Ketobacter sp. MCCC 1A13808: one gene and its partner. The protein of the gene in region 2 binds, or shares a complex with, the protein of the main gene of each other region. Links are inferred from orthologs where the notes say so. Each region holds a gene or a part of one and is shown on either strand. Other genes may lie near its edges. The genes, in order: FT643_RS06520 and dapF.

Region 1 (14,868 bases), on a different replicon or contig from region 2:
GCGGAAGGATAGCAACGCTCAGGGAGTTTTTGCTCACTACGACTGATTACGACATGGGGACGACCGGGCAATACCCGACCCAGGGACTGAAAGGTTTTGCGCCCCATAATAATCGGTTTGCCCATGGTACGGGCTTTGAAGTGTTGCAGCTCGGCCGGAATATGCCAGGGCATTTTGTTATCCAGCCCGATAACGTTATTATCCGCCTTAGCCACTATAAGCGAAATCATATTAGCCCCCCTCTTCTCAACTACCCGCACTACCCGCCAGCACCAATCAGATGGCAACCGGTGCCTTGATATGCGGATAGGGATCGTATTCCGTCAGTTCAAAATCGTCGATGGTAAAATCAAACAGCGACTTCACATCCGGGTTCAGCGTCATCACAGGTAACGGGCGTGGTTCCCGGGTTAACTGTAATTCCGCTTGTTCGATGTGATTGGAATACAAATGCACATCGCCGAAAGTATGCACAAAATCTCCGGGCTGCAAGCCGCTCACCTGGGCTACCATCAGCGTTAGCAAAGAGTAAGAGGCAATGTTAAACGGCACCCCTAAAAATACATCCCCGCTACGCTGATACAGCTGACAAGACAACTTACCGTCTGCCACATAAAACTGGAACAAGCAATGACAGGGCGGCAATGCCTGCTTACCTTCCGAGGCATTCTGCTTAGGTGATTTCGACACATCGGGAATCACCACCGGATTCCAGGCACTGAGTACCAAGCGTCGGGAATCCGGCTTGTCTTTGATTTCCTGCAACAACAAACTGAGTTGATCCACCACCTCGCCTTTCGGCCCGTCCCAGCTTCGCCACTGTTTGCCGTACACCGGCCCCAGCTCGCCATTTTCGTCGGCCCATTCGTCCCAGATCGAAACACCGTTTTGTTTCAGATACGCGATATTGGTGTCACCGCGGATAAACCACAGCAATTCAATCAGAATCGATCTGAGGTGGGTTTTTTTCGTGGTCACCAGCGGAAATCCCTGACTCAGATCAAAGCGCATCTGATGGCCAAAGATACTGCGGGTTCCGGTGCCGGTCCGATCCGTTTTGGTGACACCGTTGTCTTTAATGTGACGGAGTAAATCCAGGTATTGTTTCATAAGCTCAGTCTGATTGTGTGGGTTTACGCTGATAGGCGTAGACGATCATGCCCGCCCCAATAATGATCATCGGCAGCGAAAGTAGCTGCCCCATTGTCATCCAATCCATCGCCACAAAGCCCAATTGCGCATCAGGCTGCCTGACAAATTCAACGCTAAAGCGGAAAATTCCATAGAACATACCGAACATGCCCGACACGGCAAAGCGCGGTCGCGGTTTCATGGAAAACGTCCATAGGATTATAAATAAAACCAGGCCTTCCAGTGTAGCCTGATATAGCTGAGACGGGTGGCGCGGCAAATTGTCTATATGCGGAAATACCATACCCCAGGGCACATCAGTCGCACGGCCCACCAATTCTCCACCGATAAAGTTACCGATACGGCCCGCTCCCAGGCCGATGGGTACAATCGGGGCGGCAAAATCGAGAATATCCCACATATTCTTGCTGGTCTTACGGGCAAACAAAAACATCGCCAGCAGTACACCCAAAAATCCACCATGGAACGACATACCGCCTTTCCAGACTTCAAACAAAGACAGGGGATTGTCGAGAAAGGGACCAAAGTTATAAAACAAAACGTAGCCAATTCGGGCGCCGAGAATCACCCCCAGCGCACCATAGAAAATCAGATCGCTGACCTGCTCGGTGGTCCAACCGGAGTTCGGCTTTTTAGCCCGATAGGACAATAATAAATATCCGGACACAAAGCCGAACAAATACATAAGCCCGTACCAACGCACACTTAACGGCCCAAGGTGGAAGGCGACGGGGTCGATTTCCGGGAACATCAACATCTGGGGGTTCCTTATTTCACGGATCAAATTCACGGATCAAACGCTGCAAGCGATCACTGCCAAGGTGAAGTAAATACGTTACCATGGGCGCTTATTTACCCCCGGCCTGCCCATTCCGGCCTTTCAGGGGGCCACTAGTGTACAACCATTCAACGGCTTTCTAAACATGTGTCTGATCCTTATCGCCAACCGGGTTCATCCGGATTTCCCCCTCATCATCGCCGCTAACCGGGATGAGTATTTTAGCCGACCGACGCAGCCTGCGCGTTTCTGGGCATCTGCAAGCGACGTACTGGCAGGCCAGGATCTGGTGGGCGGCGGCACCTGGATGGGCATAACGCTGGAAGGTCGTTTCGCTGCCGTAACCAACGTACGCAACCCAAACAAACTGCCACCAGCCAACGCGCTCAGCCGAGGCCAGCTGATCAGTACCTATCTGGTATCAAAGTTGACACCCCAGGACTTCCTCCGGCTGCAGGCCCACCGTGCCGCACAATTCGACGGCTACAACCTGGTCTGCGGCGACCGACATGGGCTGTATTACGATTCCAACCGTAATCCCGGCACCCAGAGACTGCAACCCGGCATTCACGGCCTTAGCAATGCCGGTCTAAACAGCCCCTGGCCGAAAGTGGATCAGGGCAAGCTTGCACTGGAGCAGTGCATAGAGCAGGAAAACTTCTGCAGTGATCGCTTGCTCGATGTCCTTAATGATCGCCACCGGGCACCGGATCACCTGCTTCCCGATACCGGGGTCGGGACGGAAATGGAGCGTATGTTGTCGTCGCGCTTTATTGAAGGGCAGACATTGGGGTATGGCACCCGCACCAGTACAGCCCTGACAGTATCCAGGAGTGGGCAAGTGGCGTTTATCGAGTGGACCTGGGATCAGGAGGGCGTATTGCAGGACAAGGTCGAATATCAGTTCAATGCGCAGGCACAGCAGCACTAAATCCGCTCAGGAGCTGCTGCTACCCTGGAACAGGGTCGGGCGAATAAAGCTGCCCAGGCCAGCTCGGTCCAACATCAAATCCACATGGCTGCGAATGACCGCGGCGTTGTCCATTTTCCAGACCTGCTCCAGCAGTTCCTTTGCCGCATCCATGCCGATTTTCCTGAGCACCCACTTCACCCGTAGCAAACTGGATGCGCTCATGCTCAAAGTTTCGTAGCCCATCGCCATCAACAGCAATGCGGAACGGGGATCGCCTGCCATTTCTCCGCAAATGGATACCGGTGTTCCCTCTTCTGTCGCCACGTCCACTATTTGCTTCAGCGCCCGTAATACCGCCGGGTGCATGGCTTGATACAGGCTGGCAACGCGACGGTTATTGCGATCCACGGCCAGTAAATACTGGGTTAAATCATTGCTGCCCACGGAAACAAAGTCGCACTGCTGGGCAAAATCACGAATTTGGTAGACCGCGGCTGGTACTTCGATCATCAGCCCCACTTCCGGCATCTGCACATGGGCGCCTTCTTCCAACACCTCCAGATAAGCCCGATGAATCAAATGCATGGCTTCATCGATCTCCATCATCGAACTCACCATGGGCAGCATAATGCGGAGGTTATCTAAACTTTCGCTGGCCCAAAGCATGGCCCGGATCTGCACCAGAAAGATTTCCGGGTGATCCAGGGTTACCCGGATACCGCGCCAGCCCAAAAAAGGATTGGCTTCCTGAATCGGAAAATAAGGCAACGCTTTGTCGCCACCAATATCCAATGTGCGCATGGTCACGGGTGCCGGATGGAACGCCTCCAATTGCTGCCGGTATATCTCCATCTGCTCCAGCTCACTGGGAAATCGATCACGCACCATAAAAGGTATTTCGGTACGATACAGGCCGACGCCCTCGGCACCCCGCTGCAGGGAGATGTTCACATCGGCCATCAAACCGGTGTTAACAAATAATTTGATACGGTGGCCATCGGTCGTTTCACAGGGCAGATCCGCAACCACTTCCAGTTCTTTCGACAGCACCGCCTGCTCATCGATAATGGCCTGATACTGTCGCACCACTTCCACACTGGGAGCAATAATCACCTCGCCCCGGTGACCGTCGACAATCAGCTGCAAGCCTTCCAGGCGCGATAACGGAAACTCACCCACGCCGACTACCGTGGGAATGCCTAAAGAACGGGCGACGATGGACATGTGGCTGTTACTGGAGCCGTGTAATGACACAATGCCAGCGATCCGCTCACGAGGGATATCGACAAAAATAGTAGGCGTAATGTCTTCGCCCACGATAATGGCCTGCTCAGGAATCGGTGCTGTCAGGGTTTTCGCCTGCTGCAGATAAGCCAATATACGCAAGCCCAGATCCCGCACATCGGACGCCCGCGCCCTCAAATAGGCGTCCTCCATCGCCTCAAACGCCGCCACGTGTTTCTGCACTACTTCACGCAACGCACCCTGCACCCAATTACCGGCTTCCACATGCCGGCGGATTTCGCCTGCCAGCGCGTTGTCATCCAGCATCCGCTCATACACCTGAAACAGCGCATGCTCTTCCGGCGGCAGGGTGAGCGACGCTTTCTCGCTAAGCGCACGAATATCACTACGCACAGCCTTTACTGCATCGTTCAGAGTGCGCAGCTCTTTCTTAACATTCTTTACTGCACGATCCGGTACAGACTTGAAATCAGTGGGGGGATAGGCGACGAACGCCTTGCCAATAGCAACCCCGATACAGCCTACTACACCGTCGAATTTTGCAGTCAGGCTACCAGTGCCACCAAAAATGCCATCGATAGCCCCGGTGGCCTCGGCGTGGGCGACCACCGCTGCCAATTGTGCTGAGATGGTCACCAGGAATGCTTCTTCTTCCTGATCAAATCGACGGCTATCCCGTTGCTGAACCACCAGCACACCCAACAGCTTCCGGTGGTGGATAATGGGGACGCCCAGAAAGGAATGAAACGGTTCTTCGCCGGTTTCCTGCAGAAAACGAAATTTGGGGTGGCTGGGTGCATCGTCCAGATTGATGGGTTCTTCGCGCATACCTACCTGCCCCACCAAGCCTTCGGAGAATTGCAGGGTGGCGGTTCCGACCGCTTTTTTGTTGAGGCCTTCGGTTGCCATCAGATAATAGCAATTCGCGGTGTGATCCAGCAGATAAATGGAACACACTTCGGTGCCCATGGAAAGCCGCACGCGCGTCACCATCACGTTCAACGCCGAAGACAAATCCGGCGCAGCGTTCACTTCCTGCACGATGCGTCTTAAAATTTCCAGCATAGAAAAGCTCTCGCAGCCACCTTCCTTTTTATTTGCTCTGGGTTCACGGCATTCCGCGGTATCCGCACCAGAGCTCTAGCATTCCCGCAAATCGATCAGTTGACAGTGCAATGTACTATTCAATTTTTTATTACTATTTAGACAGGCTTTTTCCGGCTTTTATGTCCACCGAATCATTTGCAATTGCATGCAGTGATGGTGCCAGTTCTTTTAGTGCCTTACGATAAACTTCCCGCTTAAATGACACCACCTGGTTCAACGGATACCAGTAACTTACCCACTGCCAACCATCGAATTCCGGTGGATTACCAAACTCAAAGCTCACCTGACTCTCACATCCGGTAAGCATCAATAAAAACCACTTTTGCTTTTGCCCAATACACAACGGCTTGCTGCGATAACGCAGAAAGCGCTTGGGTAACCGGTAACGAAGCCAGCCCTGCGTGCAACTGACTATCCTTACGTGTTCCTGTTTAAGCCCGATTTCCTCATGCAACTCGCGAAAAAGCGCCTCTTCCGGCGTTTCGTTTTCAGCGATGCCGCCCTGAGGAAACTGCCAGGCATCCTGGCCCACGCGCCGGGCCCACAATACCTGACCTTGCGCATTCGCCAGGATGATTCCGACATTCGGCCTGAATCCGTCCTCATCAATCACGTTTTGGTTTCCAAATCATCACTAGGATTATAAATACCCTAGTCTGCCCGAACGTACAACAGCGTTTTAGCGGCAAGCGCCACCGACCCGGCAATTACAATTAACATCTACTATAGACATATTTAGTTGATTTTTCTAAGTTTTTAATTGTTCAAATTGAAAATGCAGATTTTACCGTGGCAGCCAAGCTGATAAACTTGCCTGCAATTTAATTGATTTGATTCAGAGGCAAATATGAGCCTGGCTATTTTCGATCTCGACAATACCCTGCTGAACGGAGACAGCGATCATGCCTGGGGTGAATACCTGGTGCAGAAAGGCATTGTTGAAGAAGCCTGGTATCGTCGGCAAAACGATCATTTCTATGAACTTTATAAGCAAGGTAAGCTGGATATCATGGAATATCTGGAATTTGCCCTGCAGCCTCTCACCCGATTTGACATGGTGCAGCTAAAACAAATGCACGATGAGTTCATGGATCAGGTCATTCGCCCCATGCGTCTGCCAAAAGCCGAGGCTTTGCTGAACAAACACCGGGACCAGGGCGATTACCTGTTAATTATCACTGCAACCAACCGTTTTATTACCGGCCCTATTGCCCACGCTTTGGGCGTTGATGACATTATTGCTACCGATGCAGAGATCATCAACAACCGTTACAGTGGCAAAACCAGTGGCATACCTTGTTTTCAAGACGGCAAAGTGACCCGCTTGCAACGCTGGCTTGAGTCAAATCAACATAATCTGGCAGGCAGTTATTTTTATAGCGACTCTATTAATGACCTGCCGCTGTTAAAAGCGGTGACACACCCGGTTGCTGTGGACGCAGATGAACGCCTGTTAGCGGAGGCTAAAATGCGGGGGTGGCCATGCATTTCCCTGCGCGACTAACCCTTGGTGCTGCCGGCCTGAGTGCCTGCCTGTTACTGCAGGGTTGTGACAAACCGGCACCTCCGGCGACATCACCGCAGCAAACCGTCGCAACCGAACCCCGGACTACTGCACTGTCCGCGGTGGACAGGGAGCAACTGGCAACATTCCAAGAAACCGCTACCGCCATCCCACAATCATTAGTGGCATGCACCGCAGAGCTGCAGACATCTCTAATGCAATTTCTGAAACAGGTTGACGCCGACCACCTGCAGACACTGCGCGCACAATGGGCTCAATGCCACGATATTTATCTCGCCGCCAGTACGTTGCAGGGCTACACCCCGGCACAGCAGGCGGCCCTCAAACAAGCCCATGCCCAACTGGGTAACCCGCTAGCCATGCCCGGTTTTATTGACAGTGTAGAAGGCTACCCTTTTAGCGGCATAGTAAACGATGCCAGCCTGCAATTGGGTGAAGAGGAACTTCGGCAGCAACACGGCCTGACCGATGAGGCCGATGTCAGCATCGGATTCAATGTAGTGGGTTTTTTATTGTGGGGTGAGCACATCGACAACTCAGAACGGGTTGCCCGACCCTTCACCGATTTCGCAACAGTTGAGCATTGGGAAGACAGTAGCGAAGATCTGCCTATCAAAGACCACCCCCACAACCGGCGCCGGGACATGTTGCAATTAACCATTGAGCTGCTGTCTGCGGACTCGCAGAACTTGTTGAACGCCTGGGTAGAGGGTGCATTGCCTGCAACCCAAGAACAAGCAAAAAGTTGGGAGATGAGCCAATTACACGCCTTTAATGACGCACTGCAACAATGGCCTGATAACAAAGCCTTACCCGGTTATCTGCAACGCTGGCTGGAAAAAGACGCGCTTCCGGCGATACCAGCCAACCTGACCACCACAACAGCCGATCCTGCCAGCCCTGCCACACCATTGCGGGCACAGCTCAAAAACAAACTTAACACCGTGCCTACAATGCCGGACTAATGCGATAGAACAACGCTTTGAGATACTGGGTTTCCGGAATGGCCGGATGTATCGGATGATCCGGCCCCTGATTGCCCCGGTACACCAACTGTGCATGTCGGTCCACATGACGCGCGGTTGCTCTTACCGTGTCCTGCAATGTGGCTTCCGGCAAATGCATCGAACAAGACGCTGAGACCAGCAATCCGTTCTGCTCTAGCAAACGTAGCGCCAGCGTGTTCAGCTTGTTATAGGCACCCAGCCCCTTTTTAAAATCTTTTTTGCGTTTAATAAACGCCGGCGGGTCCACTATGACCACATCAAAACGCAGATTCTGGTCCAATAACGCCTGCAACACATCGAACGCATTACCTTCGTAACAGGTCACTTTATCCAGCACGTCCTGCTGCTCCGCGTTAGCTTGTAATTGATCCAGCGCGGCGGATGATGCATCCACCGAAGTCAAGGATTCGGCTCCGGCAGCCAGCGCCTGTAACCCCCACCCGCCAACATAGGAGAAAACATCCAGCACCCGTTTGCCCCTGACCCAACGTGCTAATTCGCGGCGGCTTTCCCGATGGTCATAGAACCAGCCCGTCTTTTGGCCGTCCTTGCTGTTAATAGTAAAAGACACCTCATTTTCCAGAACCTGTAATGTCTGCGGCCATTCGCCCACCGCCTCTTCCACTTCCAGGCTCAAACCTTCCTGCTCCCGCAACGGACTATCATTGCGGAACAAAATAGCGCGCGGTTCAAAAACCGTCTGCATGGCTTCCAGCAGAAGGGGCTTTAAACGCTCCATACCGGCGGTATTCAATTGCGCGACCAGATAATTACCAAAGCGATCAATCACCAACCCGGACAAGCCATCACTATCACCGTATACCGCGCGATAAAAGGGCTGCGAATACGCCGCCTCCCGTAACGCCAATGCGCACTGGAGCCGGCTTTGTAAAAATGAACGGTCCAAACCCTTACGCCAGTCCCGGCTCAGGATTCGGCAGCAGATCAAAGACTGCGGATTCACATAACCACGCCCGATCGGTCTGCCTGACGAGTCATCAATAATCACTTCAGAGCCCGCTATAAAGCCATGCAACGGTGTCTTTTCCACATCGACTTCGTTACTATAAATCCACAGATGACCGCTCTTGATACGTCGATCTTCTTTGTTTTTCAAACGGATATGGGGAACATTGTCCTTTGACATGGAGCCTCTCAGGTTATCTGCTACAAATAAAAAGGTGCAGGCATCGGTGCAATTGATGGGCACAAATATCGCGCGGCGATTATACCCAAATGCCGACGCTACCCATACCATGGACGGCAACATAGCAAAAATAGTTATAAATTCAGTGGGTTCACTCAGGATACACCGTGTCAAGTGTATAACAATTAGACTCTGGCATCCTGTAACCAGCTTAGGTAGACTCACTCTCCGACCAGCCCGACCTCACCGGATGGTCAGTCTAAGTGATCCCAAAATTGCCGGAGTATGCCATGTTTTGTTTTTCGAAAAGAGCCGTGACCCTGACCACGGCATTGGCTGCACTGCTTTGTTGTGTCAACAGCTTTGCCGACCTGATTGGCGCCAGCAGCTCCCCGAAACGGGCTGAAGTCACCGTTGAAGAAGGCCAGACCATAGAGATCCGCTGGGTCATCTCCACCAATCCGGTACATGAAAGTGGCGCTTTTTCACCCCAGGGAACGCTGCGCGACACGACCACGGACACCGTCCTGAAAACACTGAATAATCCGTTCAACCTGAACAAGGGCGCTGGCCCCATCTATTTTGAAGAATCCCTTACGCTGACCGCAGAAGAAGCAAAAAAATGGTACGACATGGGACATCGTAAGCTGGAATACAAACGGGTTTTTACTACTGGCTCCGAATTGCCCAGCACCACCGAAGCGGCTGTCGATATTAACCTGAAGAGCAAAGAAGACGTCGCCACCCAGAAGTTGGAACAGGAAAGCCTGACGGCGCACAGCCTGCAACTGACCTTCAAGCCTCAGCGCTTCCGCCAACAAGTGGCTCAGGGGTTACCCTTACAGGCCCAGCTATTCGTGCGCTTTTCCGGTCGCGGCACCCTGGCCGGACGCTGGCAACTGGCTCTGGTAGAACCGCAAGGGGCGCTTACCTACAAAACGCTGGCCACCGTAAATAAACCGGTGAGTGAATCGACCGAATTTCTGCTAAGCCCGAAACTACCCACACAAACCTTAGGACGGCATTTGTTACGTTTCTGTATAGATTCGCCCTCAGCCGCCGGCATGGCGATGACCGGAGCCGAAACCGCCTGCCCCAATCCGCAGCTGAGCAGTGCCCTGCAATACGACGTGGTTGAAAATTTTGTCAAACAAAGTGAGGCACCGGCGAGCGCCGGTCCGGCCAACCTGACCGCCACCTCCAAACTCAGGTGGCCAGTCATTCCGGACACCCGCGTGTACGAACTCCAGATCCATCAACTAACCGGCACGGACATGTTATCGTCCTCGGATTTTGTGGGGCGCTTGTTGCTGCCCTCCACCTCCACCAGCACACAACTGTCCGCAGACTTGATTAATCACCTGAATCCCGGCACTACCTACACTTGGCAGGTCAATGCACTGGATCAACATGGTGATTTGATTTTACAGACGGCACCCCAGCAATTTGTGTTTATGCCTTAATATTTTCGGCTCGGGCCGCGCCCCCCTATAGCGACAACAGGGTGCGGCCATCGTCGGACTATTTCAGGGCTTCCTGCTTTTTGTTTTCGATGTTTTTCTGGATTGCCTCTTCCACTTTCACCAGCGAAATGATTTTACAACCCGGCTCTACATCTTCCGGCGTGGGCGCTTCACTGAGCACCATCAAACGCTTTTTGACATTAATAATGAACATGGGTATGGCGTTACCGCCGTATTTCTCAAAATAATGCTGTAGCGTGAATTCTTCGCTCAAACTGGTTGTACGCATTTCCGCGCCCTGAGCAATCAGGCTCGCCAACCGACTATAAGTCGCGTCTTTGGAAAACAGGGGCATGCCCCGCATTTCCTCCGACACCACATTGCGGTCGCTTTTCTTCTGACTAGCCTGACTCGGTAACGAAAACACCCGATTTTTGCCAAACTCTCGCTGATAGCGCTGTACCGCCAATATATTCAAATCATCATTCTGGGACACACCGATCAAGCGGCCGAACCCCACCAAATCAATCTCTTTTTCCGCCAGACTCGATACCGGGTTACCGTGGAATACTTTCAACCCAGCCATCCGCGCTTGCCGCACATTATTTCGGAAGCTGTCTGCCAACATCACTTGAAAACCATTGTCCTGCACCGCTTTGCCAATAGTACGGGACACAGCATTAGCACCGATAAAGAGCAACCCCTGAGGCGATTGTTCTACTACCTTCAACATTTTAGCCAAAGGCTTTGCCGTCAGACTCTGAAACACGACGGTACCGATAATTATGACGAACGTCAGCGTGACCAACAAATCCGCGTTTTCAAAACCAAGCTGCGTCAGTCGCAAAGCAAACAGAGCAGACACGGCAGCAGCAATAATACCGCGCGGCCCGATCCAGGAAATCATGGTTTTTTCCTGCCAGGTCAATGAACTTCCCAGTGTTGCTGTCGCAATTTTTAACGGGCGCGCAATAAAATGAACAAAAGCCAACATCGCCACCGCCTGCCAGCTCAAATCAATTAACCCCTCCAGATCCACACGGGCGGCGAGCAGGATAAACAAGCCGGAGATTAACAGAATACTCAGGCTTTCTTTAAAATCGAGGATGTTTTCTGTATCGACGCCCCGCATATTGGCAATCCAGATGCCCATAATGGTCACTGCTAGCAAACCGGACTCATGTTCCAGTGTGTCGGAAAACGCAAACACCGCGAACACGGAAATCAATATAAATACATTATGCAAATAACCGGGAATTACATTCGCACGCAACAACCATCCACATAGGTAACCCGCACCACAACCCAGCAAGGTACCAATCAGAATGATCTTGCTGAAGACCAACACCACCGCCAGCCATTCGTTACCACCGCTGGATTCTGCAACGATAAACGTAAACACCAATACCGCCAGCAATGCCCCCAGCGGATCAATTAAAATACTCTCCCAGCGCAAGATATTGGTGATACGCGCGTTTGGCCTCACTGTACGCAACATGGGTACAATAACCGTAGGTCCTGTAACCACCACAAGCGCCCCGAACAACAACGCGATATGCCAATCGATCTGCAGCAGCCACCAACAGAAGTAAGACATACTGAGCCAGCTCACCAACACCCCTACTGTGATGATGCGCCAAACTACATTTTCCATGCCCCGAATTTCTTTGAATTTAAGGGTCAGGCTGCCTTCAAACAAAATCACTGCGACCGCCATTGATACCATCGGAAACAACATATCCCCTAACAGTTCATCCGGTTTCAGCCAACCAATAACCGGCCCTGAAATAATGCCCGCAAGCAGTAAAAACAATATGGCAGGCAAACGCAGACGCCAGGCCACCCATTGACAACTGATGCCTATCACACCGATTAACGCAAAAGTCAGAACCACATTGGTATCCACAGATATCTCGCTTAAGGACTGATAAGATTAAAGACAAACAGTATAGGGAACTGCGCTACCGCTTGATAGACTCGCAAGTTAACCAATGTTTATTTATATTGACCGGACAAATCAACCTACCCCAGCCAGGAAAAAATGTGTGCGCTGAAAATGAGTAGTTGCTGGTACCTTTATATTCTCCGCTGTGCGGATGGCAGCTTATATACCGGCATTACAACGGATCTGGAGCGGCGGACCCGGGAGCACAATCAGGGAAAGGCCGGAGCCAAGTACACGAAAGCACGCCGCCCGGTCGAATTGGTGTATTCTGAAGTCTCCGAGAACCGTTCTTCTGCTTCCATCCGCGAAGCGGCCGTCAAAAAGATGAGCCGCCGAGAGAAACTGGCTTTAATGAAATAAACCCGACCGGAAAGCAGACTGATTGGTTTGCATCGAGAATCCAGTAATATGACTGCTCCAAAGGCAGATCCCGATATTCTCTTCAATCAACACCAACTTTTCATAGTTCGATATCGCTCGTTTTCGCATTCAAACACCCAGGCGAATCACAACGACTCCGACAATTCATACAACAGGGCGGCCACAGACATAGCAATCTTTGTGTCTAATTAGCTCTAAAATTTGCTCCCGCTACGTTAGGGAAATCGACACCCCTCACGTGCACCGATCACATCACTCCTTTTAGAGAAACTGGAAAATAACATGATTGCGACACCTTAAAGAGAAAGCCTTGACCTGGAAGATCATCAGATTTAGCCTAACCAGAACCCGACATAATATGTCAGACAGGAGACAGCCATGACCCGTACCCAGGAACTCACGTTTCAGCTGGGCCAGATCAATTACGAAGGACATACCTTTAACTGTCTGCCTATCAAAGGCGAGCAGGAAGTACTGCAGGTAATGGTATCCGAACTCGATGCCATGCCGATATTTATAACCATCACCGATACCCAGATCCTTTGCATCACCTACCTGTGCAAACAGAACGAAATCCAGAACGGCAAACTCGCCGATCTGAATCAAACCATGCTGGAACTGAATGTGGCCATGCCTCTAAGTTCTTTTGCCATTATCGAAAGCTACTACGTTGTATTTGGTGCCATGGCCACCAGCAGCAGCTTCGATGATATCTGCAAAGAATTGGTGACACTATCTGCCAACGCCTACGATGCTCTTGAAGCCATCGAAGAATACTTGGTTTAACCAACCCATCCAAACTACACAATCAGGAGCAAGGTTATGAGCAGTGTATTAAATGTAATCTGGACAGCCCTTCGTGGCGGTGCACGTGAAATGGGTGGCGCTATTGTTGACTCAAACGGGATCCGCATATTGGAACAGGAAATTAAACTCGCTAAAGAGAAAATCGAACAAGCAAAGAAGAATCTGGCCGAGGTTATGGCAAGCAGGATGCAGTCGGAACGTAAGCTCAGCCAGCTAACAGACGACATCCACCAGCACGAATCCTATGCCGGTAAAGCACTGGAACAGGAAGTTGAAGCCCTGGCCCTGGTAGTGGCCGGGAAAATTGCGGTGATGGAAAATGAAAAGTCAGAACAGATGACAACTGTTTCCCGTCTAGATAGCCAGATCAGGCAATTGAAATCGCATGTTAAAAGTGCAGAGAAGCTAATAGCCGATCATGAACGCGAACTCTCCATCATACGCACCACAGAGTCAGTCCAGAAAGCAACGGAGCAGGTAGTTGAGAATGTCGCTGCCAATAATTCCAGTCTAAACTCGGCACGGGATTCCCTTGAACGCATTAAGCAACGCCAGGAGATGAAACAGGATCAGATGGAAGCGGGTGAACTTTTGAAAAGCGAAGCCGATGGCAACCAACTTGAGACCAAACTGCAGGAAGCTGGTATTGTTGGAGGCCAGGCCGACGCATCCGCTATTCTGGAGCGCATTAAGTCCTCCAGAAAATAGCCAGACAAGATATTATGAGCTGTACTCTAAAATGCAAAAGGCGGCTTCCGATCGGGGCCGCTGTCGTTGCTTCCGGGCGGAACGTTATATATGAATGAACGATGGCAGAAAGAAAAGCAGGCAATTAAAGCCGTTCAGGTAGCCTTTGATATCTCAGCAGAAGCACAAAAAACCATTAAGCAATCCGCATTAAACCAAAATCTGAACCCGCCGGATCTGATCAGGAAGATTCTCGGGCTGCCGTACAACAAAAAACCGGTACGTCCACGTTTAACGGTCTCCCTCCGGGATGAGGATTTTGAAATTTTGGCAAAAAAATACCAACTTGAACCCGATAATCAAGCGGCGATAAGGGAACAAGTGGCGCTGGAACTCATTGCCTATGCAGAACAGCCCGAAGATGCCGAATAGATCCCGGCTAAAGCCAGCCACGCCTTCTGAAAAACAACAACAACGTGATTGCTACAGTCACCATGACGCTCAACAAAATGTAATACCCGTAGGTTGAATGCAGCTCCGGCATATGATCGAAATTCATGCCATAAATACCGGACAATAAACCCAACGGCACAAAAATCGCTGTAATAACCGTGAGCGCCTGCATGGTTTTATTCAGTTGGTGAGACGTCAGGGACAGGTATCCATCGATAAGATCACCACATTGCTCATAAAAAAGCTGTCCAAGGCTGC
Region 2 (14,947 bases):
GCGTTAGGCCTGTGGCAAGGAATCTACCTTTGCGAACATCGCAACCACGCGGGCAGCCGCCGTCTCATTGTGACGCTCAATGGTGCCCTTATAAGAAAATAAGCATAAAAATCAATCGTTTTGTGTTCTATTCGACATAAGAGGCGCAACATTGATAGCCAAAGGTTTGAATCCTAAGTTAATTAGAAAAAATCATCATAGATCGTTAATTTGATAGAAAAAAACGCAATTGAAAAAATCAAAAATAAATTAGCAAACTGTTCTGCGTCGACTATAAATAGTGATACCTCTTGACGTTGGTATTATTTTTGAGGACTCAAACATGTCTGACTACGATGAAAATCACGATACAAATGATGAACAATCCGGTGATTCTTCCAGCCGCTCTAAAGACGCCGGTATGATCACCTATGACGACGGACGCGATCGTTCGTTGAGCTCCAGGGATGCGGAGCGTCAGAAATTGCAACAGGACATGGAACGTTATTTAACTAGCGGTGGTCAAATCAAGCAGATTGATCGTAACGTGCGAATGGATCCACCACGCAGGCCTGAATCCAATTATGGTAGCCGCCCGATCTAAACAGTTTTAAGCCTTTACTCTTGTTGAATATATTTTTGTTAATTCTTTTTAGCCCCGGTTATCCGGGGCTTTTTTATTTCTCCTTGGTCAAAAGCGTCCATTGATCGTGCAGTTTCCTCATGGTGCATATGGATTACTGGTGTTTTCACGAAAACCATATACGCAGACGCAGACCTGCCTGCTAAGGTTAGAGCAGAACCTTCAGCGTTAACGATGCATTGCGTGCCTCGCCGATATTACCCGCAGTGTATCCTCCGCTGGCCCAGTACTCTTCGTTAAACAGGTTGTTGATGTTGCCGACCAGCGTCCAGGCTTTGCCTTGCATATCAAAATCGTAGCTAAAACCTGCGTTGACCACGGTGCGACCCGGTACGGACAATAGGTTGTCGTCACTGATATAGGTGTCACCAAAATACCGCACTGCACCGTGTACAGATAGGCTGGGGATATTCGGTATGGAGTATTGTGCGGTGCCGACCACCTGCCATTCGGGCGCGTTGCCGGGTGTGTTGCCTTCCAGGTCCGCACTGTCGGAGGACGTTTTTTCAATAGTGGCGTCAAGATAGGTGGCACCCAGACCCATATTAAGATTACGGGTAAATTGATAGGCCGCGGACATTTCGGCGCCTTGATACTGTACCAGCCCATCCAGGGTGAGATAGAGATCAGCATCTCTGGTGATGTCCGTCTCATTGACGCGATCAATCCGGAAAATCGCAGCGCTGTAATCCAACGCGTCCTGTTGCCGCTTGAAGCCGAATTCGGTCTGCTTGGAAACGGTTGCATCCAGCACTTCGCCGGCATTGGCGTAACGGTCTGCGACACGACTGCCCGGCTCCAATCCTTCGACGTAACTGGCGTAAAGGCTGGTTTGTAAGTCCGGCTTATAGATGAGCGCCAGCGTCGGACTGAGCTCACGGGTTTGGTAATCAGGCTTGTTTTCGTAGTCGGTGAAACGCAGGCCGGCAATGGCCTGCCAACGTTCGCTAAAGTGGACGGTGTCGCTGACAAAAGCGCTGCGCTGGACTATTTCGGGTCGGGCTGCATTGAGAGCGAAATCAGGTGTGTGGAGCACCCGATATGGCTCGGGTTCATAGATGTTGCCCGGGAATTCATCCGCACGATAGTCGAAGTCGCTGTATTGGGTTTTGTTGCGCTGCAAACCCAGACCGGCGACGAGTTCATGCTTCATTCCGAGCGCTGATAGTGTGGCTTGCAACATCGCCTGGGTGAAGAATGTGTCAAGTCGGCCGGCAAAGTTATAGATGGCTCCGCTGTAGTCGCCTGCCGCGTTTAATAGATCCGCAAACGCTTTGTTTGAGCTGTGATCTTTGCGCGAAAAACCAAGCTGGTAACGCAGCATCCATTGGTCGTCCAGGTGCCATTCGAAACCGGTCGAAGCCAGCAGTGTTTCGGACTTGTAGTAGGCGTTATCCACGTTCATATTGTCGTAATCGTAGGTTGGCGTGGGCAAGCGGCCGCCACTGCCGGAGACATCGTAGCGGTCGAGGTAAAACTGAAAAGGTTCGCCGGTATTGTTGCTGTCTTCATAAACCAATGTGGTTTGCCACAGCAACGAGCTACCGAATTGCTTATCCAGTGCAATGGAGGCGACGCTACGGTCGATTTCGCTGGCGTTGTAGGCGTCACCTTGTTCGGTTGCAAAATTCGCACGCAGTGCCCAGCCATTGTGCTTGCAATCCGCTGCTCGCTAATAACCGTTCCAGGGCCTCGCTCGGTGTGAAAGAGCCGGTCAAGCCCTGGGCCTGCTGTCCTTCTACTATTTCCGGTGTAAAGGAAACGGTGATCCCGGTTTGTGTGGAAAACCGGACCAGTGCCGCTTCGAGCGAGCTGGCGGGGATGGACAGCGCCACTGTTTGGGGTGTATCGAGTTGCTTCGGTGGCGTTTCTGGTTGAGCTAGCCCTGCTCGGGGTAGGGTTGCAATAGGAAGCAGCAGAGTAATACTCAGCGCTAGCGTAGTGGGTGTCGGCTTCATTTGCTCAATTCCTTCGGGTTATTTTGTGCGCTGTAAAGTCGCGTCTCTGTATCAAGTCGAATGAGAATCGAAATCGACAACCCCTTGAGCAAAAATATTTGTTTTTTGAGCCGGAGTAGGATGTTGTGGCTACGCTAACTCAACCTGGACCCAATAGCGGGTGAAGTAGCGAATTTTGATCGGTAGGGTATTGGCCAGATTATCCAACACGGCGCTGGTGTTGGTGAGGTTAAAGGCGCCGGAGATACGCAGCCCGGTTGCGGCATCATTGCAGCCCAGGTGGCCGGTCCGGTAGCGGGACAATTCGGTCAGAAACTGCGGTAACGGCCAGTCACTCACAATCAACAGTTTTTGTCGCCAGGCATCGCTGTTGGCGGGCAGGGGGTAGGGGGAAGGAATGTGTTGCCGGGTAAATTCTGAACGCTGGCCCGCTTCCAGGCGTAAGGCGGATGTTGTTGAGTCGGCTGGCTGAATTTCCACAGCCTGTTCGTAAACGTCCACTCGGGTTTGATCGTTGACATCGCGCACGCTGAATCGGGTGCCCAAGGCGCGGACACGGCCGTGACGGGTTCGAACGATAAATGGGCGGTTGAGGGCATCCTGGGCGGTGGTGACCAGGATTTCGCCGCCATGGAGCCTAATCTCACGTTGGGTTGTACTGTAGTTGATGTCGACATGGCTGTTGGTGTTGAGTAAAAGTTCACCGCCATCAGCCAGAGCAAGGGTGCGCAATTCGCCGGTATTGGTGTGATACTGCGCGGTGAGTCTTTCAATACCGTCTTTTTGCTGCCACGCCAGCCCTGTACCGCCAACCATGAGGAGGAGGCTTAGCGCTTTGATCGTTTGCCGGCGATTATTGCGGGCGTTGCGCAATGTGCTGCTATCGCCTTCCAACTGGCTGAGCGTGTGTTGCAGTTTTTCCACCCGGGCCCAGGCTTGCCGGTGCTGGGGGTGAGCGAGCAACCATTGCTGATGGGCTTGATGTGCGGACTCGTCGGTGCCTGCATTTTGCAAGTCTACATACCAGGTCGCGGCGGCTTCAATAATGGTGGGGTGAACATTCGCCATCAGTCATCCCCGACCAGCAACAGGCATTGGCTCATCGCCCGGATAAAGTGCTTACGTACCGTATTGACGGATATGCCCAGTCGACGGCTAATGGCTACGAAACTCAAACCGTCTATCTGCGCCAGTAGAAAAACCTCTCTAGGACGTTCGCCCATGTCATCCAATAAGCTATCAATTTGCACCAGGGTTTCAATAATAGTGTGACGGGCTTCCGGTGAAATATGGACTGCTTCCGGCTGCAGCGCCAGCGTGTCCAGGTAGGCGCGCTCGATGCTGCGGCGCCGAAACAGATCTATCAGAAGGTTGCGTGCAATGCTGCTGAGATAGGGGCGCGGGCTTTGTGGTTGCGGGATAGTCTCTTTTTGCAGAATGCGGATAAAGGTATCCTGAGCCAGATCCGCGGCGGTTTCCGAACAGTCAAAACGCGAGCGAATCCAGGCGCGCAGCCAACGGTGATGGTTGTTATACAGGTTATGGATTTCGGTCTGCCGGGTTACTTCGATACCTGACACGTCGTGTTCCTGATTGGTTTGAGTAAATGAGAATGGATCTCATTGTATGATGGCCAGGGGGACAAACGCAAATAGGGTGGGACGGTGTCAATTCAACGACAGAGCGGCAATGCGGTGTACTGCTTCCGGTAATTGATCAAGAGAGTGGATTTCAACGCTGGGCTGACAGCGGTCAGCAGGAAGGCGTTGATTCTCGTTAAACCAGATGGTGTGAAACCCTAACACCCCGGCGGCCTCTATATCCTCTTCGGGGTTGTCTCCGATATGTATGGTCTGTTCGGGACGGACTCCCAGTGTACTGAGTGCGCGTAAAAACATGGCACGGTGCGGTTTGGGTTTACCTTCGGTTTCCGATGAGAAGTGGGCTTGAAAATAGCCTTCAATGCCGATCATTTCCAGGTTCGCGTTACCGTTGGTGAGGGCGATCAGCGGGTATTGGTCACTCAGGGTTTTTAATATTTGCTCTGCCTGATGGAACAGCGTTATCTGATTGCGCCCTTTATAAAACACCGCAAACGCTTTATCGGACATTTCCAGGGCGTGGGCATGTTCAAGCCGAGCCTGAATAAACACTTCGTATAACAGTTTCTTGCGCATGTTGGTTGGGTGATTACGCACGTCGGGGAATTGCTCCAGTACCCGCTTGTAGGTGCCTTTTAACTGATCCATTTCCAACAGTGCAACGGCTTCCGGTACATGCTGTTGGACCCAGTTACGCATGGCTTTTTCTGCTTCGATAATAACCGGGTCAATTTCCCATAGCGTATTGTCCAGATCGAAGGTGAGTAGTTTAATCATCGCGTTTCTTGGCTCGTGGGTGGGCCTGGTCATACACATTGGCCAGGTGTTGAAAATCCAGGTGGGTATAAATTTGGGTGGTGGAAATGTCGGCGTGGCCCAGTAATTCCTGCACGCTGCGCAGATCACCGCTGGATTCCAGAATATGACTGGCGAAAGAATGGCGCAATAGGTGTGGGTGCAGGTTTCGGTCGATGCCCTGCTTAATACCCCACTGTTTAAATCGTTTCTGCACGGTGGACGGGTGCAGTGGTGTGCCACGCTTGCTGACAAATAGGCTGGTGTCTTGCGGTGCGAACTGATCCCTGAGTGCGAGCCAGTCTTGCAAAGCTTGTAGAGCCAAACGCCCAACCGGAACCACTCGCTCTTTATTGCCTTTTCCCAATACTCTCACGGTGGCCTCGGACCAATCCAGATGTTCTATTTTTAGTTGCAGCAACTCACTTAAACGTAAGCCGGAGGAGTAAAATAATTCCAGGATGGCACGATCCCGGATCGACAACGGATCGCGTTCATCAATTTGCATTAGTTGTTGTACCTGATCCACATCCAGCGTGTGCGGTAGTCTCTTTTCCCCTTTGGGTGCCCGAATACCTTGAGCGGGATTGTGCTGCGCCTGCTTGTTTTGTATCAAATAGCGATAGAGTCCGCGCAGGCTGGCCAGCAGTCGTTGCAAACTTTTGCTCTTACTGCCTTTGCGGTGACGTTCTGCAACCAGCATGCGAATGTGTTGCGGTGTAATTTCATTCACGTCAGGGAGGGATTGTTTGTTGGCAAATTCAACCAGGTGTTGAAGATCCCGGCGATAAGCCAGAACGGTGTGTTCAGACAGCATGCGCTGCAGCTGCAAGTGATTGAGATACCGGTCAATGCTTGCTTGCAGCATGGGCATGCGGATTAGGCCAGCAGGTGGAGCAGGCGTCGGCTCAGTATATCGCCGATGTAGCGGGCAAATGCGGTGTCCATATTGGAATTAAAATGGCCCGGATCGGTGCTGCCAATGGCAAGTAGCCCTAAATCCTGATTGTAATGCAACGGGATCAGAATGGCCGAGCCCTCACTTTGGGAGTAACCCGGAAATAGAAAAGACATTTCCGTTTTACGGAGTGTGGTGCAGATTATGCGATTGCCGCGCAGCAAATCCCGCAACGATACCTGAAGATCCCGCGGACTGCTCAGGGTGATGTGGGTTGCAGGCGTTGCAGCGGATTTATAGACAAACAGATTGGCATGCTCAAGCTCGAATTCCAGCGCCAATACTTGTTTCAGATTGGCACCCAATTCGTTCAGACTGTTGGCTTCCAGCAGGCTTAGGCCAAGGTTTTTAATTTGGCCGAACAATTTATCATTGTCGCGGGCTATGCCCACCAGCTCGTTGAGTTTGTGGCGCAGCTCGGTGTTGCGAGAGCGCAGAACGCTGGCCTGACGTTCCAACAACGACGCCGCATTGGCGGGCGCGTGGGGCAGCTCCATGTCGTAAAGAATGTCGGGTCGATTGACAAAAAAGTCAGAGTGGCTGCGCAGGTAATTTGCGACGTCGGCAGCGGTCAGTTCAATTTCTTGTTGTTGTCGTTCTGCAGTTGATTCAGTCATAGAAAGTAGGTTCCATCGTACACGGTGGTAGCCGGACCGGTCATCAGTACCGGGTGGCCTTCACCTTGCCATTCGATTTGCAGCTCACCCCCCGGCAAGCTGACAGTGACGTTATTATCAACAAGATTAGCAGCTATTGACGCAACTGCAGCAGCGCAGGCGCCGGTACCGCACGCACGGGTTTCTCCGACCCCCCGTTCGTAAACGCGCAAACGAATATTCTGCCGGTCGACCACCTGGCAAAAGCCAATGTTGGCTTTGTTCGGAAAGCGGGGGTGGGCCTCCAGTTTCGGCCCAAGCTCGTTGACCGGCGCGCTGTCCACATCAAATACCTGCAATACGCCGTGGGGATTGCCCATGGACAGGCAGGCCAGTTCAATGATGTTGCTTTCCACATTGAATTTATATTTTGGATGGCGTTTTTCAGCTTGCAGTGGAATTCGATCCGGCTCAAAAACCGGTGCGCCCATATCGACGGTAACCAGGTTCCCACTGAGTAGGCGCAATTCAATTTTACCGGTATTGGTTTTAACGGGAATCACGTCTTTATAGGTCAGGCCCTTGTCCCGCACAAAACGGGCAAAGCAGCGGGCTCCGTTTCCGCACTGTTCCACTTCGCTGCCGTCAGCATTAAAAATACGGTAAGTGAAATCAACATCCGGCGAGGTCGGCGGCGAGACTAACAAAAGCTGATCGAAGCCCACGCCAGTATGGCGGTCCGACAAACGCCGTATCTGATCGCTGTTGAGCTGTATATTCTGGGTGACCTGGTTGATCACCATAAAGTCATTACCCAGGCCGTGCATTTTGGTAAATTCCAGTTTCATAAGGCTCAGGGTACCAGAGATTCAAGGGCAAGTTGATCTTCGTAGGTTTCCCGCCGCCGTACCGTATAAAAAGCGTCTCCGTCCACCATGACTTCGGCAGCCCGGTTGCGGGAGTTGTAATTCGAACTCATTACAAAACCATAGGCTCCGGCGGAACAGATCGCCAGTAAATCTCCTGGCGCAATGGACAGTTCACGGTCTTTACCCAGGAAATCTCCGGTTTCACATACCGGCCCCACAATATCGTAGGATTGTGTTTGCCCTGCGCGGGGGGTCACCGGGATGATGTTTTGCCAGGCACTGTACAGTGAAGGCCGGATCAGATCGTTCATTGCCCCATCCACCACCGCAAAGTGTTTCGCCTCGGTGGATTTCAGGAGTAACACTCGGGTGAGCATAATACCGGCGTTAGCAGCGATAGCCCGGCCTGGTTCCATCAGTATTTTGATCTTGCGCGACCCCAGTTTTTCCAGCAAAGCACTGACGTAGTCGCCGGGAGTCGGCGGCTGTTCATCGCGGTAACGCACACCGAGACCACCACCGATATCCATATGTTCCAGCTGAATGCCTTTGGCGCCGAGTTCGTCGATGCGATCCAGCAATCGGTCCAGCGCATCCATAAACGGGGTCACGGAGGTGAGCTGAGAGCCGATATGGCAATCAATGCCGGTGACTTTAATGTTGGGTAATTCCGCCGCGCGTTCGAATACAGTAATGGCGCGGTCGATGTCGATACCGAATTTGTTTTCTTTCAGGCCGGTGGAAATATAGGGGTGGGTCTGAGCATCGACATCCGGGTTTACGCGCAGGGAAACCGGCGCGATTTTGCCCATCTCACCCGCTACCCCATTGAGTGTTTCCAGTTCGGCTTCGGATTCCACGTTAAAGCAGTAGACCCCCACTTGCAGCGCGCGGCGCATTTCTTCCGGTAATTTTCCGACTCCGGAAAAGACCACTTTGCCTGCATCGCCGCCCGCCTTGAGTACCCGCTCCAGTTCTCCTTGAGATACGATATCGAAGCCCGCGCCTTGTTGCGCCAGCACGTTTAGCACCGCTAGGTTGGAGTTAGCTTTGACTGCGTAGCAGATCAGGTGTGGATGCGTGCCAAAGGCTTCGTCGAACGCCTGCCAGTGGTTTTCCAGGGCTTGCCTGGAATAGACGTAACAAGGACTGCCTACGGCATCTGCGATGCGGTTAACGGCAACCTGTTCAGCGAAAAGCGTTTGGTTCTGGTAGTGAAATTGGCTCATTCAGTGATCTCATCTGGCGTTGTCTCACGGGATTCTTGCTGGCTGTCGTGCAGGACTTCGGATGAATCACCCGGCTTCTCATCGTTGGTTGCTGCCGCATCAGCTTTCGAATCAGCGTGTATCGCAGCACAGGTCGGGCACAGCTTCTCAGCTTTTGTCGGAGGCGGGTTATTGGGCATGTACAGCGGCCCCTTTTGGCCACATGCAGAAATCAACCATATGCCGAAGGCCAGTAGTGCGAGCCTTGTAGCGAAGTTAAGCATTTCAGGGTTCCGTGAGTGGTAAAATTTGCGCCATTATACCCAGCGCCGGGGTCGGGCGCGAATGCCGGGTTTAAACGATTTGACTGTCAGTGAATGCCGTATTCAATTTCCCATTGTTGCAGCGTATGCAGCACCCGCTCCTTAAATTGTTCCGGGCTCGCGCTTGCGGCAGCCGGGTGACTGACGGGCAGCCGCACCGGTTTGCCGAGATGCTTTTGGGTCCAATCGCCGATTGCCATAATCAGCCCGATCAGATCCTTGCCGCGCCCGGTGAGGTAATACAGCTTGCGGCGCTTGTTCTGCGGATGGGGGATGGAGCGGACGATGTCATTATTCTGCAGTTTCTGCAGACGGTCACTGAGTATATTGCTGGCGATGCCTTCGTTCCCTTGCAGCAGCTCGTTGTATTCATGGCGTCCGAAAATCAGCAAATCCCGCACAATAAGCAGCGTCCAGTGATCGCCGACGATATCCAACCCACAGGCGATCGGACATTCGGAGCGCATTCTATGCTCTTTTTTTGAAGCCATGGGCCGTCCCGATTGATGAAAGGCGTCATATTACTTGCAAAATGCAATCGATGGAAGTAGCCTTCAATTCAGCTTGTATAATGCAAGTAACGGTTTCATTGGCCAGCGATAAACATGGAGCGAACGACAATGTACAACATATACGGATTCGGCACTTTTAACCCGCTTAAAGTGGTTTTCACTGCCGAGGAATTGGGCCTGGAATACCAATTCCACCCGGTGGATCTGGCGAAAGGCGAAAACCGGCACCCGGACTATCTGGCAATTCATCCATTGGGAAAGATTCCGGCCCTGGAGCACAACGGTAATACGTTTATCGAGAGTGCCAGTATCTGCCGGTATATGGCAAATTGCAGTGGTCAGCAATTGTATTCTCAGGACCCGGTGGCAGCCGCGCAAATCGATCAGGTTATGGATTTGATGCAAACCCACATAGGCCGATGGCTGGGTGCATTCTTCTGGCAGGAAATCGTAATGCCAATGATGAAACAGCAACCGGATCAGGCGGTATTGGCCGAAGCCAAGGGGTGGCTGGATAAACAATTACCGGTGATCGACGACATTCTGGCAAAGAAAGCCTTCCTGGGTGGTAGCCGTTTCAGTATTGCTGATACCTTTGCCTTTCCGCTGCTCAATACCTCGGAGATCACCAGTGTCGATCTCGGGCCTTACCAGCATATTCAACGTTGGTACGGTGAAATCAGTTCGCGTCCGGCGTTACAGCGAGCGAAACAACAGATCGGACAAATGAAGTAAGCCGGCAGGGCCTTACTCACGCCAGTCGCAAGGCGGAGTTGATTGCGCTTTCCAGCTTTTCTTTGTGCTGTAGAAACTGAACGGTTTGCAGTTGCTCGCCCTGGGGTAAGTCCAGCTGACTGAGGTCCAGGTCAGTGATGTAGCAGGGGTATTGTTCACGGTTGCGTCGCAGGGATGCGATGTAACCGGCCACGGCGGCAAACAACGCATCACCGTACTCCAGTTGCGAGAATTCCTGGTTGTCACAATAGATGGTGTAGAACACATCGCCAAAGGTGCCGGTCTGGGCAATGGCTTGAATACTGTGATGCTCCTCGTCATGCTCCAGGGCTTTAAATTCTTTGCGCCTGGTTTGCATATCGCCACGACGGTTACGGGAGATGTAGTAATAGGCCACTTTTTGTGAAGGGATGTCGTCCTTGCGGTCCAGCGTGCTGCGCCTGAGTTGTATGTTTTCCAGAAAATGCCGAATCGGGTTAAGTACGGTTTTTTCATCAAAATAGTTTTTCTGGGTAAAGAAAATAGACCCCAGTTCGTCGTGTATAAATATATCGGCCTGATCACCATTGCTTTGATAGAACGCTTGAATACGGCCCGGCGCCCCCATCTTGGCCACCATGCGCAAGGGGTGTTTCACCAAGGCATTACGGTCCACGACGATTTGGCTGTATTGGGGTTGCGACTCGCCCAGCGCTTCAATCAGGTCTTTATAATTGCGCATTCCCCGCACATAAGGTGTGTTACGGCGGAACTGCAGCATATAAATAAACTGTTCGATTTCCAGAATGTAACGGGTGTCCAGGCTACGGGTGCCACTGTAATAGCATGAGATTATATCCCGAAATAATTCTTCCACTCGCAGTGCGATGGCGCTGGCGCGGCTGGGGCAGTAGCAGCGAACGTCCAGTCGCGGCAACGGAATCGAACCATCGGGGGGGATTTGGCGCATATAATGAACCAGGCAATCGATGAGCGCGTTTTCCCCGGAGTAGTGACTGCAAATAATTTCACCCCAGCTATTAAAAGTCACCTGATCGACGGTGATGGCCAGGTTGTGATGAAAGGCGCTGTAACTGAGTGCGTCACTTTGATCCGACAGGCGGTGGATGCCTTTTAGGGTCATGGGCCGCATCGGGTCGATACCGGCATTGATATACAGGGTGATTTTGGTGGGAAACGCGGAGTGATCAAAATTTTGCTGCGGTGCGTAAGGCAGCGTTTCACCGTGAATCTGAAAGAAAGATTGTACGGTTTGTTGTAATTCGTGCTCAGTCATATCGGTGTCGTTGTCTTCTACCGATAAGCGAGTGGTTTGATCCAGCAGTTTATTGAAATAGCACCAGGAGATTAATTCGATAATACTACGGCCTTTCTTGGTTGGCTCGCGACCACGGGCTTCGCGCTCTTTGAGATAACCTGAAAACACCGCCCAGTAATTATTGATGCCATGTTCTTCATCGCGCACGTAATGAAACGATAAATGTTCTTCTACCAGGCTGGCTGTAATACCAGGGTTAACCAGTTCGATTTTGCCTCCTTTGCGCTCGAATGCGGCGTACAGCTTCCGCCCCAGAATGTTCATGTCTTCCTGTTTGATTAAGGCTTCGATGTTATTTTCACGCGCAAAACTGGAGAGAAAGCGATAGCTGTGGTTTAGCTCCTGTACCAGCTCCTGGCGTTCCATGCTGACGCGGTTTACTTTCCAATAGCGTCGATCATCCAGTTGCTGAATGTAATTCTCGTTCCAGCCCCACTCCCGCACCAGGCGCAGCATCACTTGACGTCGCCAATTGGTCATAACCTGATTGGGGGTTCGGCTAAGACTTTCATTGACCTTGAAATAGAAACAGTGGCGGATCAGCTCAAGGCGCCGTAGCTCCTTACGTTCGATCAAATAATTCTCGATTTTACGGTACAGCATTACATAAGGATCAAGTTCATCCAGGTCCAGGTTGCCGGCATACACTTTCTTTTTATAGACGATGCTCAGGCTTTCTACATTGGGGTATTCGCTGGCGTAGACTTCCGTTAGCACTATTTTGATAACGGATTTATAAGGCGAATCAATGCCCTTATACAGTTGCCACATACCGGCGCCGATAAACTCTCCAGCTGGAAAATCGGAGATACCGCCGAAGTCAACACAGTCGTCAGGCTTTAAAAAGCGCTTCCTAAGCAGCATGTCGGCAATTTCTGTGTATCTGTTTTCATCGTAGGCCGGGATCATCCACCATAAAGGATAGCGACCGGCCACCATGATGCTGGTGCGATAAAACTCATCCAGCAACAGGTAGTGCTGGGCGCTGCCACAGTCTTCACCGGACAAATCGCTGCGCACACCGTTGCGGAACTTGATTGGATCCATCAAAAAGAAATGCACTTCCAAGCCGATGGAGTCAGCCCAGACTTCAATGCCATGTAACTTGTCCTGCAACTCATCAACGGCTCCCTGGCTTAAGGCCGGGTCATAGCAGATCCAGATATCCATATCACTGGTATCCGAATGGGCAACGGTGCCGGTGCTGCCCATTAAGAAGATACTGAAAATTCGTTCTTGCTGCAGTGGGCGTTTGCGGTAGGCAAAACTTCGGGAAATGCTGCTGGCGGCACGCAGGTTGGCTTTGTTGGGGGTGAAGCCGCACACACCATTCGGTGTGCTACCTGAAACGTAGCCCGGTAATGATGGGTGGTTGATATGTAGTAGTAGCGGCAGTGACTCCAGGAACATACGGTGCCGCACGCTCAGCGTAGACAGCATCCGCTCCAAACGACCGTGATTGACCTCTAAGAAGCGTTCTCTTAATTGTTTCAGTAACTTGCGGTCTATACCTTCCTGCAGATCCGGCGCAATTTCTTTTGGTTGCGTCATGTTTATTAGTATAGGGGGAGTTTTCGAATTTGCTTGAAAAGGCCAAATACGCTGGGCTATTGTGTGCACCACAAAGACAAGTCGGCTTAGGTGGGACAATGCTACGGGTACTAAACAAATTCGGTTGGGCAGTGGTGATAAGCACGTTGACGGGGACGGCATACGCTCAGCCTTTGGCAGAATGTATGCAGGAGCAATTGAAGACGGCTATTCCCACAATGACCGTAGGGGAGATGAAGGCGGAGTGCGAGCAGATGCAGGTGGAGGCGCTGGAAAATGCCGATAAGCCGGATCAGGCCGAGCATCTGGAAGCCGTGCAGGAGGCCCAACCAGACGTGTCTGAAGCGAAAAAGCGCATGGCGATGGAGCAGCGAACAGAATGGAATCCGTTTGTCATCACGCCACACCGCAGCAATTACATTTTGCCCTACACCTATATGAAGGAACCCAATCAGCAGGCCTACAGCGCTGCATCGGAATTCGGTGAAATTGATAATGCCGAAGCCAAATTACAGGTCAGCCTGAAAGTACCGCTAAATTATGAAGATCTGTTTTTCAGTGGGGATGCGATCTATTTTGCATTTACCCTCACCGCTTTCTGGCAGGTATACAACGACGATATTTCAGCGCCGTTCCGTGAGACCAATTACAACCCCGAATTCTTTTACTTAACGCCGTTAACGTCCAGTTTTACGGGTGCCGATACGTTTTTAGCCGTGGGTCTTGAGCACCAATCGAATGGCCGCACCCAGTTGCTGAGCCGCAGTTGGAATAAGGTGTTTCTAAATTATATCTACGCTAAAGACAATTATCTGATTCAATTCAGACCGTGGTACCGCCTGCCCGAAGATGAGAAAGAGGACCCATTGCAGGCCTCAGGGGATGATAATCCGGACATTTATAAATACATGGGTTACTTTGAGTTGACCGGTACCTGGGAGCAGAATGAATACGAGTTCTCGTTGATGTTGCGTAATAATATGAACTCACCGAATTACGGTGCCGTGGAATTAAATGCCAGTTTTCCGTTGTGGGGTCGTTTACGCGGGCTGGTGCAGTATTTCAATGGCTACGGTGAGAGCATGATTGATTATAATCACCGGGTTGAACGTCTGGGCATTGGTGTGCTGCTGACAGAGATGCTGTAAGCAGCTTGCTTTAAAGACAACCCGTCTAGTTTTCCTCGGCGGTTGGTGGCGTGACTCCGGGCGGGTAATTTGCCAGGATAGCCGCGACTGCTGCTGACGCTTTCTCTGTGCGTTCCGTTACCGTCATGCTGTCGGCTGCGGTGGTGGTGATTTTACTGCTGGTGGAGCCGCGCCATTTTAATGTGTTGGTAGCGGGATCGATAACATCAATCATCAATGTGCCTTTGGTGTATTCCACGACTTCGGTGCTGCTCATCATCATTGGCGCATAGAAACAGCGATAACAGCCGCCATAACCGTAGAACGAGTTATAGGTACTATAAGTTCGATAATCCTGCTGCGCCTCTGTGGTCGCAAAAAAGCTGATCCAGATATCGGCTTTATCTTTGTCTGTTTCCACAAACCCACGCAGCTTCAGTTGTGCTCTTAACGCTTTCTCTATACGGCCTTTCGTGATGTCGTTGCGGGTGGTTTTTATGTCGTCCGGTTGTGTTAGGGCGTATTGTCGCTTGTTTTCAAATGAGTACTGCTCGTCATAGTCGGTGCTGACCCGCAGTGAGGTGGCGCACCCGCTGGCCAACAATGTAAAACCGATCATATTGAGTATAAGTAATCTGTAATAAGTCATGAGAACGCACTCTTGTGGGCCTGAAATAACAGTCTCTATGATCCGACGATCAGTGCAAAATGACAAGTCGGACCTAACCGGGCGTGGTTTGCTGCTGTGTGAGGATTTTGTGACATGTTTGAGGT

Evidence for each region.
Region 1: the proteins of dapF (region 2) and FT643_RS06520 are in contact, whole or in part, in a solved structure (PDB 5YGU), measured with the Escherichia coli proteins. The link is inferred for Ketobacter sp. MCCC 1A13808 from one-to-one orthologs.

What each region holds. Positions count from the first base shown.
Region 1 is NZ_VRKW01000002.1:591,478-606,345, forward strand. The notes cover bases 4,048-6,935. They hold FT643_RS06520 (RNA pyrophosphohydrolase), read right to left. Parts: upstream 5,809-6,935; coding sequence 5,287-5,808; downstream 4,048-5,286. Other genes in these bases: ptsP (phosphoenolpyruvate--protein phosphotransferase), read right to left, coding at 4,048-5,153; FT643_RS06525 (histidinol-phosphatase), read left to right, coding at 6,043-6,699; FT643_RS06530 (imelysin family protein), read left to right, coding at 6,678-6,935. Outside these bases: FT643_RS06495 (dihydrofolate reductase), read right to left, coding at 1-230; FT643_RS06500 (thymidylate synthase), read right to left, coding at 277-1,110; lgt (prolipoprotein diacylglyceryl transferase), read right to left, coding at 1,115-1,909; FT643_RS06510 (NRDE family protein), read left to right, coding at 2,076-2,861; more of ptsP, read right to left, coding at 2,868-4,047; more of FT643_RS06530, read left to right, coding at 6,936-7,685; FT643_RS06535 (class I SAM-dependent rRNA methyltransferase), read right to left, coding at 7,669-8,874; FT643_RS06540 (hypothetical protein), read left to right, coding at 9,165-10,337; FT643_RS06545 (cation:proton antiporter), read right to left, coding at 10,396-12,243; FT643_RS06550 (GIY-YIG nuclease family protein), read left to right, coding at 12,394-12,642; FT643_RS06555 (YjfI family protein), read left to right, coding at 13,042-13,449; FT643_RS06560 (PspA/IM30 family protein), read left to right, coding at 13,486-14,178; FT643_RS06565 (hypothetical protein), read left to right, coding at 14,269-14,589; FT643_RS06570 (magnesium transporter CorA family protein), read right to left, coding at 14,597-14,868. UniProt on the Escherichia coli protein: Master regulator of 5'-end-dependent mRNA decay.
Region 2 is NZ_VRKW01000012.1:3,192-18,138, forward strand. What follows is about bases 5,464-8,430. They hold dapF (diaminopimelate epimerase), read right to left. Parts: upstream 7,379-8,430; coding sequence 6,548-7,378; downstream 5,464-6,547. Other genes in these bases: xerC (tyrosine recombinase XerC), read right to left, coding at 5,464-5,841; FT643_RS18060 (DUF484 family protein), read right to left, coding at 5,856-6,551; lysA (diaminopimelate decarboxylase), read right to left, coding at 7,384-8,430. Outside these bases: FT643_RS18020 (YjbQ family protein), read left to right, coding at 1-102; FT643_RS18025 (hypothetical protein), read left to right, coding at 323-583; FT643_RS18030 (TonB-dependent receptor), read right to left, coding at 771-2,159; FT643_RS18035 (STN domain-containing protein), read right to left, coding at 2,230-2,580; FT643_RS18040 (FecR domain-containing protein), read right to left, coding at 2,710-3,648; FT643_RS18045 (sigma-70 family RNA polymerase sigma factor), read right to left, coding at 3,648-4,160; FT643_RS18050 (HAD family hydrolase), read right to left, coding at 4,248-4,958; more of xerC, read right to left, coding at 4,951-5,463; more of lysA, read right to left, coding at 8,431-8,628; FT643_RS18075 (hypothetical protein), read right to left, coding at 8,625-8,807; FT643_RS18080 (winged helix-turn-helix transcriptional regulator), read right to left, coding at 8,978-9,421; FT643_RS18085 (glutathione S-transferase family protein), read left to right, coding at 9,551-10,177; FT643_RS18090 (class I adenylate cyclase), read right to left, coding at 10,194-13,046; FT643_RS18095 (phospholipase A), read left to right, coding at 13,145-14,194; FT643_RS18100 (DUF4136 domain-containing protein), read right to left, coding at 14,220-14,822. UniProt on the Escherichia coli protein: Involved in the succinylase branch of the L-lysine biosynthesis and in the biosynthesis of the pentapeptide incorporated in the peptidoglycan moiety. Catalyzes the stereoinversion of LL-2,6-diaminopimelate (L,L-DAP) to meso-diaminopimelate (meso-DAP).